DNA from 2 places in the Flavobacterium crocinum genome. Region 1 is predicted to be linked to the other one. Evidence: riboswitches for the same ligand, from Rfam matches in the RefSeq annotation. Region 1 holds a riboswitch; the other holds the start of a gene.

Region 1 (9,308 bases):
GACAAACGGTTTTAGAGCATTTAGAAGGATTGCATTCTCATGATGTTTTTGAAGCTGGAAAAGCACGTTTCCCGGTTCAGACAGTTATTCGTCCAAAAACAGAAGAATACCACGATTTTAGAGGTTACGCAGGAAAATTATATGGTAACTCAATTAAAGTTGGAGATGCCGTAACAGTTCTTCCTTCTTTAACAGAATCAAAAGTATCTAAAATTCACTTTTTCGATAAAACATTTGACGAAGCTGTTGCAGGTTCTTCAATTACAATCGAATTAGAAAATGATATCAATGTTACAAGAGGCGATATGATTGTGAAATCAGATGAACTTCCAAAAATTGAAAAGGACATCACGACTACAGTTTGCTGGATGGACAGTAAAAAACTGGTTCCGGGAACTAAATATTTGGTACAACACAATACAAACAGAGTTTTAGCAAAAGTAGAAAGCATTAAAAATACAATTGCAACAGATTACTCGGGAACGACAGAAGCTTCACAATTAGCAATTAACGAAATTGGAGAAGTAACGATCAAATTAAGCAAACCGTTATATTTTGATTCATACAACGAAAACAAATCAAACGGAGCTTTCATCTTAATTGATACAGCAACTAACACAACAGCAGGAGTAGGATTCATTCGCTAGTTGATAGTTGATGGTTTTTGGTTGATAGATATTCTGCCAGCAAACCAACAACCAGCAACTGACAACCAACAACTAAAGAGAAATGGAAAGTTTTAGAACAGAAATAGAAAATCCGGTAGTTCAGAAGGAGATTATCGAATTAGAAAAAAAGATTCACTTATTCCGTGGAGGAAAAATTGATGATGAGCGTTTTCGTAGTCTTCGTTTAGCGCGTGGAATCTACGGTCAGCGTCAGGATGGCGTTCAGATGATTCGTATCAAATTGCCTTACGGTAAAGTTACCAGCGAGCAATTGGTGCGTATTACTCAGGTTTCTGATGAATATTCTACGGGACGTTTGCACATTACAACACGTCAGGATATCCAGATTCACTATGTGAGTTTAGACAGAACTCCTGAGCTTTGGGCAGATTTGGCTAAAGACGATATTACGCTTCGTGAAGCTTGTGGAAACACAGTTAGAAATATTACAGGAAGCGAATTGGCTGGAGTTGATGTAAACGAACCATTTGATGTTTCGCCTTATGCACACGGGCTTTTTCAATATTTGTTAAGAAACCCAATCTGTCAGGAAATGGGACGTAAATTCAAAATTTCGTTCTCTTCTTCAGACGAAGATACCGCTTTGAGTTATTTGCACGATTTAGGATTTATTCCGAAAATTAAAGACGGACAAAAAGGTTTCAAAATCATGTTTGGAGGAGGTTTAGGATCTCAGCCAGCACATGCTGAATTGCTTTCAGAATTCGTTCCAGTAAACGAAATCATTCCAACAGCAGAAGGAATCATTCGTATTTTTGACAGATACGGAGAACGTGCTAAAAGAATGAAAGCGCGTATGAAATTCTTAATCAAAGAAATGGGAAGAGATGTTTTCCTTGATTTGGTTGAACAAGAGAAAAAAGCCATTGCTTTTGAGACATACGAAATTGATACAACTGCTTTTGATGGTCCAATTCCAGAGCCATTATTAGAAGTTCCGCAAGTTACAATCGAAGATACAAAAGCGTATGAAGCGTGGAAAAATTCGAATGTAATCAAACAGAAACAAGACGGTTATTATGCTATCGGAATCAAAGTTTTATTAGGTGATTTTTATACTGATAAAGCCAGATTATTAGCCGCTTTAATTAAAAATTACGCAGCAAATGAATTACGTTTTTCATTGCGTCAAAATATTGTAATACGTCACGTAAAAGAAGAGAATTTACCATTCTTTTACCAAGAATTAGCCAAATTGGATTTTGTTCAGTTAGGATATAATTCAGTTGGAGATATTACGGCATGTCCAGGTACTGATACTTGCAACTTGGGGATTGCAAGTAGTACTGGTATTGCAGAAGAATTAGAAAGAGTTTTAACGGCTGAATATCCTCAGTATTTAAACAATCGCGAAATCGAAATTAAAATTTCTGGTTGTATGAATGCTTGCGGACAGCACAATATGTCTGCAATTGGATTCCAAGGAATGTCTATCAACTCAGGAAAATTGGTTGCTCCGGCTTTACAAGTTTTACTTGGTGGAGGAAGATTAGGAAATGGAGCAGGACGTTTTGCTGATAAAGTAATCAAAGTGCCTAGCCGTAGAGGTCCTGATGCGTTGCGTACCATTTTAAATGATTTTGATGCTAACGGAAGCGGACAAAAATTCCTAGATTATTATGATACAAAAGGAGAAAAATATTTCTACGAAATCTTAAAGCCTTTTGCAGATGTAACCAATTTAACAGAAGCTGATTTTGTAGATTGGGGTAATGCAGACAATTACGTAAAAGCAGTTGGAGTTGGAGAATGTGCTGGAGTTGTGATCGATTTAGTGGCGACATTATTGTTTGAAGCGAAAGAGAAATTGATTTTGGCTCAAGAATCTTTCGACGAGAAAAAATGGTCAGATGCAATCTATCATGCTTATGCAGGATTTGTAAATGGAGCAAAAGCATTGTTATTGTCAGAAAACCAAAAAACAAACCACCACGCTGGAATTGTAGACTTGTTTGATACTGTTTTTATCGATACTAATAAAATTGAATTAAACTCAACTTTTAAAGACTTGGTTTACCAAATCAATAAAAATGAACCATCTGAAGCTTTCGCTAAAGATTACATTGCGCAAGCAACAGTTTTCTTTGATAAAATCGAAACTTTCAGAGCACAGGAATTAGCAAATGCATAATATAAAACCCAAAATAACTTTAGTCGGTGCAGGTCCGGGCGATCCCGATTTACTGACGCTGAAAGCTGTAAAAGCATTGGCTGAAGCAAATGTGGTTTTGTACGACGCTTTGGCCAACGAAGAAATTCTGGATTACGCACCAAAAAATGCTATTAGAATTTTTGTTGGAAAAAGAATCGGAAATCATGCTTACTCGCAGGATCAAATCAATCAACTGATTGTGGATAATGCTTTGACTTACGGAAATGTAGTTCGATTAAAAGGCGGAGATCCATTTATTTTTGGAAGAGGAAGCGAAGAAGTGGAATTTGCAGAAAGTTTCGGAATAGAAACCATTGTAGTTCCGGGAATTTCATCAGTAGTTGCCGTTCCGGCAAGTCAGGGAATTTCAATTACAAAACGTGGAGTTTCAGAAAGCTTTTGGGTAATTACAGGAACAACTTCTGATAGAAAATTATCTTCGGATATTGCTTTATCAGCCAAATCTTCTGCAACCGTTGTGATTTTGATGGGAATGCACAAATTGCCTCAAATCATCGATTTGTTTCAAAAAGAAGATAAAGGGAATTTACCCGTAGCAATCATTCAAAACGGAACAACAGCAGAAGAAAAAGTAGGCGTAGGAACCGTAGATTCGATTTTAGAAGTTGTAAAACAAAAAGAATTAGGTTCACCAGCAATAATTGTTTTAGGTGAAGTGGTTCGGGAAAGCAATAAACTAAAAGGATTTTACGAAGAATTTCTATCAAAAGAAATCGCAAGATAAAGTTCCGAAGATAGCGTTCCGAAGGAACAATTCATATTGTAGCGTCGGGTTTCAACCCGATGTTGTCAAAGGGAATCGTCCGGAAATAGAGTTCCGAAGGAACGATCCATATTGTAGCGCCGGATTTTAATCCGGGGGACAACGATTAACATTGAAATATTAGATTTTCCTAATGTTCAATAAAATCATCTAATTTTGTTTAGATGAAATTAAATTAAAATGGAACAAAACGAATTATATCCAATATTTCTAAAGCTTCACAATTTAAATGTACTGATTGTAGGCGGAGGAAATGTAGGTCTGGAAAAGCTTTCTTTCTTGCTCAAGTCAAGTCCGAATGCTAATGTTGAGGTAGTGGCAAAAGAATTTCATTTAGAAATTAAAGTTTTGGCCGAAAATCATCCTTCGATAACATTGACAAAATCGAAGTTCAAAAAGAAAATGCTCAAAAAACGTCACATGGTAATTGCCTGTACAGACGATTTGAAAGTAAATAAAAAGGTTTACGATTTAGCGAGAAAACGCTATTTGATTTGCAATATAGCCGACACACCAGATTTATGTGATTATTATCTGGGCGGAATCGTAACAAAAGGAAATGTCAAAATTGCGATTTCAACAAACGGAAAATCACCGACAACGGCGAAAAGGCTTCGAGAGTTTTTCGAAGAAGTAATTCCGGAAGATATCAATCAAATGGTTGAGAATCTGAATGAATACCGAAAAACCTTAAAAGGTAATTTTGAAGATAAAGTAAAGAAGATGAATGAAATAACAGCTTCTTTAAAGAAATAAAGAACAACAAAAAAGTTCCAGAGGAACGGTTTATATTGTAGCGCCGGATTTTAATCCGGGGTACGCAAGATAATAACGTCGGGTTTCAACCCAATGAATGAAATTTCAAAAGAAATGAATGATAAAAATCATTGAAAGTAGAATAAATTATTCGTTTCTTTGTATTATTAAGAATGATTATAAACAACAACCATAATGATTAAAACAGATATACTTATAATTGGAGCAGGCCCAACAGGTTTATTTGCCGTTTTCGAGGCAGGATTATTAAAATTAAAATGCCACATTTTAGATGCTTTGCCTCAGCCAGGCGGACAGCTTTCAGAATTATATCCTAAAAAGCCTATTTACGATATTCCAGGTTTTCCAGAAGTATTAGCCGGAGATTTAGTTGACGGTTTAATGGAACAAATCAAGCAATTTGAGCCAGGATTTACATTAGGAGAACGTGCTGAAACTATTGATAAACAAGAAGACGGATCTTTCATTGTAACCTCAAACAAAGGAACTAAATTTCACGCGCCAGTTATTGCAATCGCGGGAGGTTTAGGGAGTTTTGAGCCTCGTAAACCACTTATCGAAGATATCGAGTTTTATGAAGATAAAGGAGTAAAATACTTCATCAAAAATCCGGAGAAATTCAGAGATAAAAGAGTTGTAATTGCAGGAGGAGGAGATTCAGCTTTAGACTGGTCAATTTTCTTAGCAAACGTAGCTTCCGAGGTAACTTTGATTCACAGAAGAAACGAATTCAGAGGCGCTTTAGATTCTGTAGAAAAAGTACAGGAATTAAAATCAGCTGGAAAAATTAAATTAATCACGCCAGCTGAAGTTATAGGAATCAACGGTGCTGAGCATGTTGAATCATTAGATATCGAAGAAAACGGCGCACACCGTAAAATCGAGTGTGACTATTTCATCCCACTTTTCGGATTAACACCAAAATTAGGTCCAATTGGAGACTGGGGATTAGAAATAGAGAAAAATGCCATCAAAGTAAATAATGCATTAGATTACCAGACGAATATTCCGGGAATCTTCGCTATTGGAGATATCAACACTTACCCAGGAAAATTAAAGTTGATCCTTTGTGGTTTCCACGAAGCAACTTTAATGTGCCAGGCTGCTTATTCAATCATCAACCCAGGTAAGAAATACGTATTGAAATATACAACAGTATCTGGAGTAGACGGTTTCGACGGAACTCGTAAAGAAGCGCCAAAAGCGGTTGTGAAGGCGATAGTCTAAGGTTTTAAGTTGCTAAGACACTAAGATTCTAAGATTTTTATATAGAAAGCTCAAACTTTTAGTTTGGGCTTTATTTTTTTAGAAAACACATAAAAATATAGCCAGTGGTTTCAACCACTGGAACACAACGAATAGACACAAAGTATTACCGCAACATATAAACACAATGTATAATTACAATACGTTTCCCGTGGTTAAAACCACGGGCTATATTTGAAAACAAGAACTAAATTTCAAACTTGGGATCTCAGCATATCAAAACTTAGAACCTTAGCATCTTAGTCCCTCAGCACCTTACAAAAAAAACATTTGCAAATCGAAACCCTATTTCATACCTTTGCGCTGTTCTTAAAATTATTGTTCGTTATCACGAAAGGCGGAGGGATAGACCCGATGAAACCTTAGCAACCCTTTATCATAAAGAAGGTGCTAAATTCTACTTTATACGACATTTTCCAGTATTAAAGATAGATAACACAAATACATACTCGTATTTCTCAAAACTTTTCTCGATAACATATAATATTTACTGAAACAGATTCTGTATCAGGAGCGAATCATTGGCGCATTTTTGCAGTCAGTAGTTCCCGCTTTTCGTTGCAATCATTTTGTCCGCCGCGGCGGACAAAATGATTTCCACTTCAATCGGGGCTAATGAGCCAGCAATAGTGCACTTTTGGAATTAATGTGAAAAAAATATCCGAAGTTTAAACCTAACAGGTTTTAAAAACCTGTTAGGTTTAAACTTCACAATCATAATAAAAAACTTAGCATCTTAGAACCTTAGTGTCTTAGAAGCTAAAACAAAAGAATATGGCAATTACGATAAAAGAAGCAATAAAAAAAAATATCCTAATCCTTGACGGAGCAATGGGAACAATGTTGCAGCGCTATAATTTCTCTGAAGAAGATTTTAGAGGAGAGCGTTTCAAAGATTTTCCGCATCCATTAAAAGGAAACAACGATTTACTATCCCTAACACAACCACAAGCGATTCGCGATGTACATGCCGCTTATTATGAAGCCGGTGCTGACATTGTAGAAACCAATACCTTTTCAGGAACGACAATCGGTATGGCCGATTATCACATGGAAGATTTGGTTTACGAGTTAAACTACGAATCGGCAAAAATCGCAAGACAAGTAGCCGATGAGTTTACCGCAAAAAATCCGGAAAAACCACGTTTCGTAGCCGGTTCAATCGGGCCGACAAACCGTACAGCAAGTATGTCACCAGATGTAAACGATCCAGGTTACAGAGCCGTAACGTTCGACGATTTACGAATTGCGTACAAACAACAAGCAGAAGCTTTAATGGACGGTGGCTGTGATTTGCTTTTAGTAGAAACGATTTTCGATACTTTAAACGCAAAAGCGGCGCTTTTTGCAATCGAAGAAGTAAAAGAAGAACGCAATCTTGATATTCCAATCATGGTTTCAGGAACGATTACAGATGCTTCAGGAAGAACACTTTCAGGACAAACTGTTGAAGCATTTTTAATTTCCGTTTCGCATATTCCGTTATTAAGTGTAGGATTCAATTGCGCTCTTGGAGCCGATTTATTGAAACCGTATTTAAAAACATTAGCGCATAACACAAGCTTTAATGTTTCGGCGCATCCAAACGCAGGATTGCCAAACGCTTTCGGACAATACGATGAAACACCAGAACAAACTCAAGTTTTTATTAAAGAATATTTAGAGGATAATTTGATTAATATAATCGGTGGTTGTTGCGGAACAACGCCAGATCATATCCGATTAATGGCTGAGGTTGCGAAGGATTATAAACCTAGAGTTGCGCCGGTTTTTGAGTAATATTCACATTCCTACAAGGTTTTCAAAACCTTGTAGGTTAGGATGAAGAAAAAAGTTCCGAAAGAACAATACATTTTGTAGTAAAGGAATTTATTCCGTTGAAATTGTAAAAGACAATTATGAGTTTAGAGAAACAACCTTATAATGAACTTATAGATAAAATTGGTAGTTTGTTGCAACAAGGAAGGCAACAGGCTGTGCAATCTGTCAATACAATTTTAGTGCAGACTTATTGGTATGTTGGTCAACATATTGTAGAGTTTGAGCAAAAAGGAAATCAAAAAGCTGAATACGGAAGTCAATTACTGGATACGCTTTCTAATGATTTGACACAAAAGTATGGTAAAGGTTTTGGTCGTTCGAATCTTTTTCAGATACGTCAATTTTATATCAAGTTTCAAAATATCCAGACACTGTCTGGACAATTAACTTGGAGTCATTATACAGAGATATTAAAATCAAATAATGATTTAGAATTGGGTTTTTATGCTAAACAATGTCAGCATGAGCGTTGGAGCGTAAGAGAATTAAAACGTCAAATGAAGAGTTCATTGTTTGAAAGATTAGCTTTAAGCAAGGAAAAAGAAGGCGTTTTGAAATTGGCTAAAGAAGGACATATTGTAGAAAATGCAGAAGATTTGATTAAAGATCCATTTGTATTGGATTTTTTAAATATTCCTGAACAATATCAATATTTAGAAAATGAACTGGAAGAAAAAATCATTTCCAATTTACAGCAGTTCATTATGGAAATGGGAAAAGGATTCGCTTTTATAGGCAGACAATACCGAATGAGCATTGGGGGAAAACATTTTTATTTGGATTTGCTTTTTTATCATCGAATATTGAAATGTTTTGTTTTGGTAGATTTAAAAAGAGGCGAAATTGATCATCAGGATATTGGTCAAATGAATTTGTATCTGAATTATTTTAAAAAGGAAGAAGCAACAGAAGGAGATAATGAACCAATTGGTATTGTATTGGGAGCACACAAAAATCATATTTTGGTTGAATATGCAACGGATAGTATAACAAATAAAGTGTTATTGAGTAAATATCAACTGTATTTGCCAGATAAAAAAACACTTCAAAATCAGTTGGACAGATTGTTGGAAGAATAAAGAATAAAAAATAGGAACTCGGTAAACATAAACGTCTTATGAAACCAAGTTTGCGTGAGGGATAGAAGTGAAAAGCCCACAGCCTGACGAAGGAAGAGCGAGGACTTGTAACGGATAGCCCGGTTCGCCGCGGCGAAACACGCCCAAAATATTAAAAGAATAGAGGTTTAAAAACCTTAAAAAATATAGAATAAAAAAACTTAGAACCTTAGTATCTCAGGATCTTAGTAACTTTAAAAAAAAATGAAAGAAAAAAGAAGAGACCTTGTATTATCAGGATTAGAACCGTTGATCATCACGCCGGAAAGTGTTTTCGTGAATGTTGGTGAGCGTACAAATGTAACAGGTTCAAGAAAATTCTTGAGACTAATCAAGGAAGAGAAATATGACGAGGCGCTTGATATTGCAAGACAACAGGTAGAAGGCGGGGCACAGATCATCGATATTAATATGGATGAAGGAATGCTTGACGGTGTTACTGCAATGACTAAATTTTTGAATTTAATTGCGGCTGAACCAGACATTTCAAGAGTTCCGATTATGATTGACAGTTCGAAATGGGAAATCATTGAAGCAGGTCTAAAAGTAGTACAAGGAAAAAGCGTTGTAAACTCGATTTCGTTAAAAGAAGGAGAAGAAGCTTTTATTCACCACGCCAAATTAATCAAACGTTACGGAGCGGCGGCGATTGTTATGGCTTTCGACGAAGTAGGTCAGGCGGATAATTACGATCGTCGAGT
Region 2 (9,308 bases), 2.0 Mb from region 1:
ATTCCATCATTAAACTGATACGGAAGATTGCTAATTTCTAGTGGATTTTCCAGAATTGTAGAACGCTGGAAAGAAAATCCAGAATCAAATTGCGAAGAATTTTGTTCTTTTAAAGTTGTAAACTCAGCTTTATTTTTTTGTTTTTGCTGTGATAAAATAAAAGTTCCTTTATTCGGAAGTGTTTCGATCCAGCCTTGCGATTCCAAATCCTGAAAAGCTTTAATCAAAGTATTTCGGTTTACGGCCAATACTTTACAGAGAATACGCGTTCCGGGAAGTTTTGTTCCTTCAGGCAGAAAACCGGTCTGAATCGCTTTTATAAATTCAAAAACAATCTGAAGGTACAAGGCTGTATTTTCTTCAGGCTTAAGCTGAATAAAGCTTTTAAAAGGAATTTCAACCGGACTACTCATAATTATAAAACTGGCATACTTGATTAGTACGGCAAGATACTACTTTTGCCAAAAAAAATTAACCAAATGAAAAAAATCTACTTTGCTGCTTTGGCAGTAATTTGTTCTAACATTTATGCACAGACCAAAAAGGATTCCATCAATGAAATGAACGAGGTAATCATTAATGAAAACCGTTTTAATACGCCTATTTCTAAACAAAACAGAAATGTTTATGTGATTAGCAGTGAAACTATAAAGAAACTTCCGGGAAGAACACTTCAGGAAGTATTACAATATGCCAATGGAGTTGATATCAGACAAAGAGGGCCATTTGGAACTCAGGCAGACATTAGTGTTGATGGCGGAAGTTTTGAACAGACCGTTGTTTTATTAAACGGAGCGAAAGTAATCGATTCTCAAACAGCTCACAATATGCTGAATTTGCCTCTTCCGGTTGAAGTTATTGAAAGAATTGAGGTAGTTCGTGGACCGGCTGCAAGAATTTATGGAATTAACAGCTTAACCGGAGCGATTAACATTATTACTAAAAAACCAACCGATTCAGGATTTTTGGTAAGTACTTACGCTGGTTCAAATTTTGAAAAAGATACTCAGGATACTGGTGATACGTTCTACGGAACAGGAATTCAGGCTGGAGCCGTTTTAGGTAAAGAGAAACAACAGCATTTAATTTTTGCTTCTCATGATAAAAGCAATGGTTACCGATACAATACGGCATTTGAAAACAATAAAATTTTCTATCAGGGAAATGTGCAGATCAATGATTCTAATGAAATTTTAGGCTCTGCTGGATACATCAATAATGGTTTTGGTGCCAACGGATTCTATGCAGCACCGGGTGATATCAATTCTACTGAAATTGTACAGACAACTTTTGCCAACATTCAGTCAAAACATGCTATTACAGAAAACTGGAAAATTATGCCAAGAGTAACCTATCGTTATAACTATGACGATTATCGTTATTTAGGAAACTCAAATTTAGCTGTTGGAAGAAGCCAGCATTATACCAATTCGATTGCAGGAGAATTAAACTCTACAGTTAAATTGTCTAAAGGAGAAATTGGTTTTGGAGCAGAATTTAGAAATGAAAACATTCATTCTTCTAATATTGGAGATCACGATCGCGAAAATGTAGGCGTATATGCCGAATACAGAACGAGTTTTACGGAAAAATTCGATGTAAACATTGGAACTTATTTAAATTACAATTCAGATTACAAATGGCAGATTTATCCGGGAATCGATGCTAGTTATGCGATTACAGATGCCTTTAAAATTATTGGTAATGTAGGAACAAGTCAAAGAATTCCATCATTTACAGATTTATATTTGAAACAAACTGGAAATATTGGAAATACTGATTTAGATTCAGAAAATGCTTTTCAAAGTGAAATTGGTTTCAAATACAATAAAAAAGCCTTGAGTTTGAATGCGAATTATTTCTACAGAAAAATTGACAATTACATCGACTGGATGCGTAATGCGACAACAGTGCCATGGCAAAGTCAGAATACAGGAGATTTAAATACAAACGGAATCAATTTACGTGGTATTTACCGATTTGATTTTTCTAAAGATTCTCGTTTGAATATTCTTTTAGCGTACACCTATTTAGATTCTGAATTTAAAAGTTCACGTACAGAAATATACTCAAAGTATCTTATTTCTTCTTTAAAACATCAAATTACCAATACGATAGATTATCAGTTTAAAAATTTCTCTGTTTTGTTTGCAACACGTTTCAACGAGAGAATCACCGGGCCGTCTTATTGGGTAAATGATTTTAGAGTAAGTCAGTCTATTCATAAATTCACGATCTTTTTAGATGCGCAGAATATATTTAATGCGACTTATTACGAAGTAGGAGCAGTGCCATTGCCTTCAAGATGGTTTACTTTGGGAGTGAAATTAGTTACTTTTTAAAATTACTTTATTAGTTAGAATAGGGGCTGTCTTAAAACTAAAAGACAGCCCCTATTTGCGTTATAATTTTTAATGTTCCGTAGGAACATTTCATCGGGAGAAAATCATATTATTATCCGTAATTACGTTCCGTAGGAATGTTTCATTTAGACATCATTTTTTAATAATCTAACGCATCAGACGTTCCTACGGAACGTTAATTTGGGAGGTCTTTATTTTTTTTACCGATGAAACATTCCTATGGAATGAGAATCGAAGTGAAAAATAAATCAATTGCTGTTATATAAAATTTATAAGAAATACTGTAAAATAAGCCGTTTTATAAGTAGTTACTTAGCATTTGTAAATATTTAAAACATTTATTATGAAAGCTTTATTGAAATTGAAAGCCGTTTTTTTAGTAGTTGTGATCGGATTATTTTCTTCATGTAAAAAAAATGACGGCTATAGCGATAAAATAGATACAAATTCAGTTCCTGTTGAGACGGTGCAAAAGACAAAAGACACAGCAGAAGTTACAGGGACTAGTTCTGGCGGGACTTCACCTGCAGCAAAAAGTATTCAAATTACAAATATGGAAAAAGAAGGAGTTGAAAGTACAGCGGGTACAGGAACCGGACCAGGAGAAAGTCCGGAAGATGGTGCAACCTATACACCTTCAAAAGGAGTGCTGAAAGACAGTGTAAAACTGGAGACGGAAAGCGCCAAAAGAAGAAAAAATAAATAAACGTTGAAGATAAAATCTAAGCTCATTTCAAAACGAAATGAGTTTTTTTTATGCTTTTTAAAAAGGTATTAATTTAATCTAAAGCGCTAAATGGTAAAAATAATTCAAAATTGTTTTTATTTTAATTGTTTGTTATATAGTGTTTTATAATAGGTTTTAAACATTTTTTAAAATTAATTTGAAAAAATAATATTAAATACTACTAATTTGATAGAATTAATATATATATTTGTATCACAGAAAAGTTCTGAATGATACTTATCCAGAAAGACTGAGGGAATAGGCCCATTGACGTCTTAGCAACCTGTTGCCGAATAAGGTGCTAAATCCTTCCGCCGCGGCGGACAGATAAGAAAAGATTTCCTCAAAATCTGAATAAGATCATCTTTGTAAAACTTTTTATTTTTTAAAATGAAAACAGATTCAACTTTATACGCCGGTTACGAACTTTTGAACGTAATGTTCGAAGAAAACAGTCTTGCCTTTTTTCGAATGCGCCGCAAGTAAAATTCTCTCAATAATTTTTTAAAACAATATTTTCTAAAGACCATTTTGAAATAGGTCTCAGGAATTCTTTTGTCCAATCTTAAACTAAAAATCAAAATAAAAATGAAAAAAATAATCTTAGGTTTTGCCTTGTTTTTGGGATTTGCACAAACTCAGGCACAGGAAAGTAATTTACAATTAAAAGGAACAGTTGTAGATACTGTTGCACAATATGTTTATCTGCAAAAATTCCATAATAAAATGTTTACCACAATTGATTCGGTAAAGGTAAAAGACGGCAATTTTAGTTTTAAGACTAAAGTAAAAACGCCGGAATTATACGGTTTAAGCGTCAATACAGAAAGTAGTCCGCTTTATGTTTTTCTTGAAAAAGGACCAATTACGGTAAAATTAAATCCAAAGAAATATTACAGTAATTCTGTTGTAGAAGGTTCTGTTTCTCAGGATTTGTTTGAAACTTATAAAAAATCGAAAGATATAGAAATTAGTAAATTCATTACAGAGAATCCTAAATCAATAGTTTCGGCTTATGTGTTGTACAGAAACTGGTCATATAGACTGTCGCCGGAACAAATCAGAGAAAATATTGCTTTGCTGGATAAAAGCCTTCAGACGACTACTTACGTTAAAGAACTAAAAGATCTGGCTCTTGTTTTAGACGGTTTGGCTGTTGGAAAAAAAGCGCCTGATTTTACAGCCAATGATCCAAATGGAAAGCCAATTCGTTTTTATGAAAATTTAAAGGGTTACACTTTAGTCGATTTCTGGGCTTCATGGTGTGGTCCTTGCCGAAGAGAGAACCCAAATATTGTAAAAGCGTATAAAGAATTTCATGATAAAGGATTCAATATTGTCGGGATTTCTTTAGACAAAAAGAAAGAAAACTGGATCAAAGGAATTCAGGATGATAATCTGACCTGGATACATGTTTCTGATTTGCTTTTCTGGAATAGTGCAGTTGCCAAATTATACGGAATAAGAGCAATTCCCGGTAATTATTTAGTGGATTCGAACGGAGTAATTGTAGCTAAAAATCTTCAGGGAGAAGAATTACATACGACGTTAAAATCGCTTTTGGATAAAAAGATTTAAGTATAGATCCACACAATCTTGTCATCCTGAGCGGATGCGAAGGATCTTCGTAAGTAGCTCCTCAAAGGAAAGAACCAATCTTTGTAGAATATAGGACGAAGATTCTTCCTTCGTCAGAATGACAAGATTGATAAAAAGTTTGCAAAAAATATTACATTATTAAATTAAAAATGATAAGGAAATGAATGCTATTGAGACAACAAAAGAACCAATTGAGTTAGAGTGTTACTTCTCTAAATTTAGAGAAAATACAGTAGGAATCGATCATACTTTTGAATCGGTTTACGGAGAACAAAATCTAGTTTATGCCGACTGGGTTGCCAGCGGAAGATTATACGTTCCGATCGAGGATATTATGCTCAACAAAATGGGACCAATGATTGCCAATACACATTCATTTTCCAGTCAGACCGGAAAGGCTTCGACTTATGCTTATCAGCACGCAAGAGAAATTATTAAGAAATCGGTAAATGCCAATGCATCGGATGTTTTGGTAACAACGGGAACCGGAATGACAGCTGCTTTATCTAAATTGCAGCGTATTATGGGTTTGCGAAGCGATTATAAAGAAGACAGACCAGTGGTTTTTATAACTCACATGGAACATCATTCGAATCAGGTTCCGTGGTACGAAACCAATGCCGAAGTGGTGATTTTACAGCCAGATGAAAATAATTTGGTAGATCCAAAAGTACTGTCGGAAGAAATTAAAAAATATGCGGACAGAAGTTTGAAAATTGGTTCGTTTACAGCTTGTTCCAATGTTACGGGAATTATTACGCCTTACCATGAATTAGCGAAAATCATGCATCAAAACGGCGGACTTTGTTTTGTTGATTTTGCTGCTTCTGCACCTTATGTCAAAATCGATATGCATCCAAAAGATCCGGAAGCGCAATTGGACGCCATTTTCTTTTCGCCTCACAAATTCCTAGGCGGACCAGGAACAAGCGGTGTTTTGGTTTTTAATGAAAAATTATATCAATCTGATTTTCCGGATAATCCGGGCGGGGGAAATGTAAAATGGACCAATCCGCTTGGGAAATATTGTTACAGCGATGTGATTGAAGTTCGCGAAGATGGAGGAACTCCAGGATTTTTGCAAGTTATTAGAGCTGCTCTGGCTTTAGAATTAAAAGAGCAGATGGGAGTAGAGAACATCCAAAAAAGAGAAAAAGAACTTCTGAATCTTTGTTTTTCAAGGCTTCAAAAAATTCAGGGTTTATCTATTCTGGGAGACCTAACGACAGAAAGAATTGGCTGTGTTTCCCTTGTGATTGAAGATATTCATTACAATTTGATCGTAAGACTTTTGAATGACCGTTTCGGAATTCAGGTTCGCGGTGGCTGGTCGTGTGCGAGTACTTATGCGCATTATTTGTTCAATATTAATGAGAAGAAATCGGCAGAAATTACCAATGAATTATTGGAGAGAAATCAAACCAATAAACCGGGCTGGGTTCGTTTGTCTTTACACCCGATTACGACGAATGAAGAGCTTTTCTATATCTGTGATGCGATTGAGAAAGTAGCTTCGAATTATAAAAAATGGCAGAAAGATTACGAATATAATCCCGCGTCGAATGAATTTGAAAATCCTAAAATAAAAGATTCTATAACAAATGAGGTAAAAGATTGGTTTAAGTTAGATTAGTTAGTTTTTTTAACCTAACAGGTTTTCAAAACCTGTTAGGTTTTTATTAAAATTTAATAAACACATAGAAATATAGGTTTTTTAATTAGTAAAGAAGATGAAAAAAGAAGCTAGTTTCTAACACATAGGAGTTAACTATGTGTTTTTAACTAAATGAAATGCCTTTTAAACGCAAAGAAAAACTATGTTTCTATGTGTTTAAAAAAATAAATTAAAATATGAAAACAATTCCAAGAAGAGTCGTAACAGGTTTACGAAATGGAAAATCAATAATAGAACAAGACAATATTGTAACCAATGTTTCAGAGCATTTTCCGGGATTAATTATTTCGGATGTTTGGTCAACTGATACTACTCCCGCAAAATACGAGGAAAAAGAAATAGAGAATACTGCTTTTCCGAATACACCCAAAAACGGAAGTTATTTTCGTTATGTACAAATTCCGCCCGATAAAGATTTAGGAATTGTGGCACCAGAAGGGCAGCCTCATCCGTTAATGCATCAAACCGATACCTTAGATTATATTGTGATTTTAGCTGGAGAAATTTATCTTATTGTAGACGAAGAGGAAACTTTACTACAGGCGGGTGATATTGTAATTCAGCGCGGAACCAATCATGCTTGGAGCAACCGTTCAGATTTGCCTTGTATTCAGTTGGCTGTTTTACTGGATGCTGAATCAATTAAGTAATATAATAATCACTATTTGTTTTTAACGGATTAATTTTTTTATCATTTAATTCCAACAATGTATTTTCGATCATTTCGGCCATCGTATCCAAAGCAAGGTCATTGGGTTGTTTACCAAACGGATCTTCCAGTTCATCGGCGATGGCTTCGAGTGCAACAAAAGTGTAGGCAATAAATACAATGATAAACGGCGTAATCCAGCCTAATGTTTCAACGAATCCAAATGGAAGCATAAAACAATAAATATAAACGGTGCGATGCAATAATACACTATAAGTATAAGGAATAGGAGTGCTGGCAATTCGTTCGCATCCGCCTACGATATCTGAAAGTTTGTTCAGATTTTCTTCAAAAGCCAATTGTGTTACGCTGTCAATTTTACCATCTGCTTTTGCTTTTTTGATCCAGTTTCCGAGTTCTCTTAAAATGATGATTGGTTTGTACCGAACTTCTTTTAGACTTTCAGCAAATTCATTTTCAAGTAATCGTTTTAAATCTTCTTCAGAATCAGTATGTCTAAGCTGATGCTTTAAACTGTAAACAAAGGCGATAAGAAGATTTGTAAACTCATCGCGTTTCGTTTCGTATTCTTTATCATTAATAAGAGAAATGCTTTGTCTGGCAAGGGAACGGGTATCATTGAGAAGTGCGCCCCAAAGTTTTCTTCCTTCCCAAAAACGATCATAACTTACATTGTTTCTAAAGCCAAGAAATATAGCAAGCGTTATTCCGAATAACGTAAAAGCAGCCGGATTGATGTGCAGATTATGTTCTAATAAAAAGGGTTTAAAACAGACCACAGCAAGAGAAAACAAAAGTAATAACAGAAGTCTAGGAAGTAATTGTGGTAAAACAGAGCCATTCCACTCAAAGAGCATTTTGAACCAATTCGTTTTTTTCTTGATAATCATTGGATAAGTAAGGAATTATGATACTATAAAAGTAACTAAAACTACAGTATTTTGGAGTATAAAAACAATAAGAATATTTGTTTTTGTTAATTGAAAAAGCCTAAGTAAAAGAGCTCAAAAATTTTTATATTTGAGATATTCTATTCGATAAAAGCACAGTTGAAGTTTCATTTTAATTAAAGCACTTTATGAAGGTATTTTTTATTAGAACAATGTTGTTTTTAATGTTCTTAACTATTTTTTCCTGTGATACCAAAAAAGAAAAACCGGAACCAAAGCCATATAAAGCAGGTGTAATTTTATCTTTTGACGACGCTTATGTCGATGAATGGGCTGAAGCAGATAGTGTACTGAAAAAATACAAATGGAGAGCTACGTTTAATGTCTGCAGGATAGATTCTATTGGAGCTCCTGAAATTAAAAAGCTTCTTGAAATGCAAAAATATGGTCACGAAATTGCAGGTCACGGATATCACCATTACAATGCCGTAAAATTTGTACAGCAAAATGGAATAGATGCTTATATGAAACAAGAAATAGATCCTATGATTGTTTCTATGAAAAAGAAAGGATTTAAAGTGACTTCTTTTGCTTATCCTTACGGTGAGAGATCAGAAGAACTGGACAAAGCTTTGTCTCCGGATTTTAAAATAATTAGAGGAAGAGCCTTTGGAGGTGAAATTCCGGAAAAGCAAGACAGTTATTTTAATAATTCAAAAATTGTATTTGCTTTTGATATTGACAATAGTCACATTCATTTTAGCATTCCATACCTTTTAGAATTACTGGATTATGCTAAAAAAAATAATAAAATTCTGATTTTATGCAGTCATAAACCAGTTAAAAATGTAACCGAAAATTATCAGACCAAAATTGAAACCTTGGAATTTGTTTGTAAATACATGAAACTTAATGATCTTAAATTTTATACTTTGTCAGATTTAGATGATTTGATTTATAAAAAATAACAGATTTTAATTTCATTAATTCTTACTGAAAATAGATTTAGATATTGGTCTGGAATACACTTGTAAATAATTCACTACGTGTAATAAAATTAATTATATTAGCTTTTACAAAAACAAGTGAGTGTCTCTATTTCACTGGCTAAAAAACAAATTGAGCTAAAAATCATGATGTTTTACCATATTGATTAAAAAATAACGGAGCTTTTATACATTAAGTGAAACAATGGAGTTAACAGAAAATCAAGATTTATTTCAAGCCATTTTTGACTCTACAGCCAACGGTATTACCGTCATAAGACCTGTGTATAATGAGGAACGAGAAATAAACGATTTTTCGATTTTGTTTTTAAATTCTCATGTTTTAAAACAGCTTGACGATCTATATTATAAAGGCAGACTGTATAGTGAAGTTTTTC

What was found. Region 1 has a riboswitch for S-adenosylmethionine ahead of HYN56_RS07815 (homocysteine S-methyltransferase family protein). Riboswitches for the same ligand answer to the same signal wherever they lie in the genome.
Region 2: linked by a shared signal. The riboswitch ahead of HYN56_RS23585 (TlpA disulfide reductase family protein) and the one ahead of HYN56_RS07815 (homocysteine S-methyltransferase family protein) in region 1 are both predicted to bind S-adenosylmethionine.

What each region holds. Positions count from the first base shown of each region.
Region 1 covers NZ_CP029255.1:1,681,109-1,690,416, forward strand. Annotated here, with positions in the region: gene HYN56_RS07790 (sulfate adenylyltransferase subunit 1) at 1-647, shown strand, start outside; gene HYN56_RS07795 (HEPN domain-containing protein) at 730-2,820, shown strand; gene cobA (uroporphyrinogen-III C-methyltransferase) at 2,813-3,586, shown strand; gene HYN56_RS07805 (precorrin-2 dehydrogenase/sirohydrochlorin ferrochelatase family protein) at 3,806-4,381, shown strand; gene HYN56_RS07810 (NAD(P)/FAD-dependent oxidoreductase) at 4,577-5,629, shown strand; SAM riboswitch class I at 5,991-6,107, shown strand; gene HYN56_RS07815 (homocysteine S-methyltransferase family protein) at 6,443-7,447, shown strand; gene HYN56_RS07820 (PDDEXK nuclease domain-containing protein) at 7,567-8,568, shown strand; gene metH (methionine synthase) at 8,812-9,308, shown strand, end outside.
Region 2 covers NZ_CP029255.1:5,563,724-5,573,031, reverse strand. Annotated here, with positions in the region: gene HYN56_RS23600 (aminotransferase-like domain-containing protein) at 1-413, opposite strand, end outside; gene HYN56_RS23595 (TonB-dependent receptor plug domain-containing protein) at 480-2,342, shown strand; gene HYN56_RS23590 (hypothetical protein) at 2,707-3,069, shown strand; SAM riboswitch class I at 3,325-3,424, shown strand; gene HYN56_RS23585 (TlpA disulfide reductase family protein) at 3,679-4,668, shown strand; gene HYN56_RS23580 (aminotransferase class V-fold PLP-dependent enzyme) at 4,850-6,322, shown strand; gene HYN56_RS23575 (cupin domain-containing protein) at 6,541-7,014, shown strand; gene HYN56_RS23570 (bestrophin family protein) at 7,007-7,924, opposite strand; gene HYN56_RS23565 (polysaccharide deacetylase family protein) at 8,113-8,892, shown strand; gene HYN56_RS23560 (PAS domain-containing sensor histidine kinase) at 9,116-9,308, shown strand, end outside.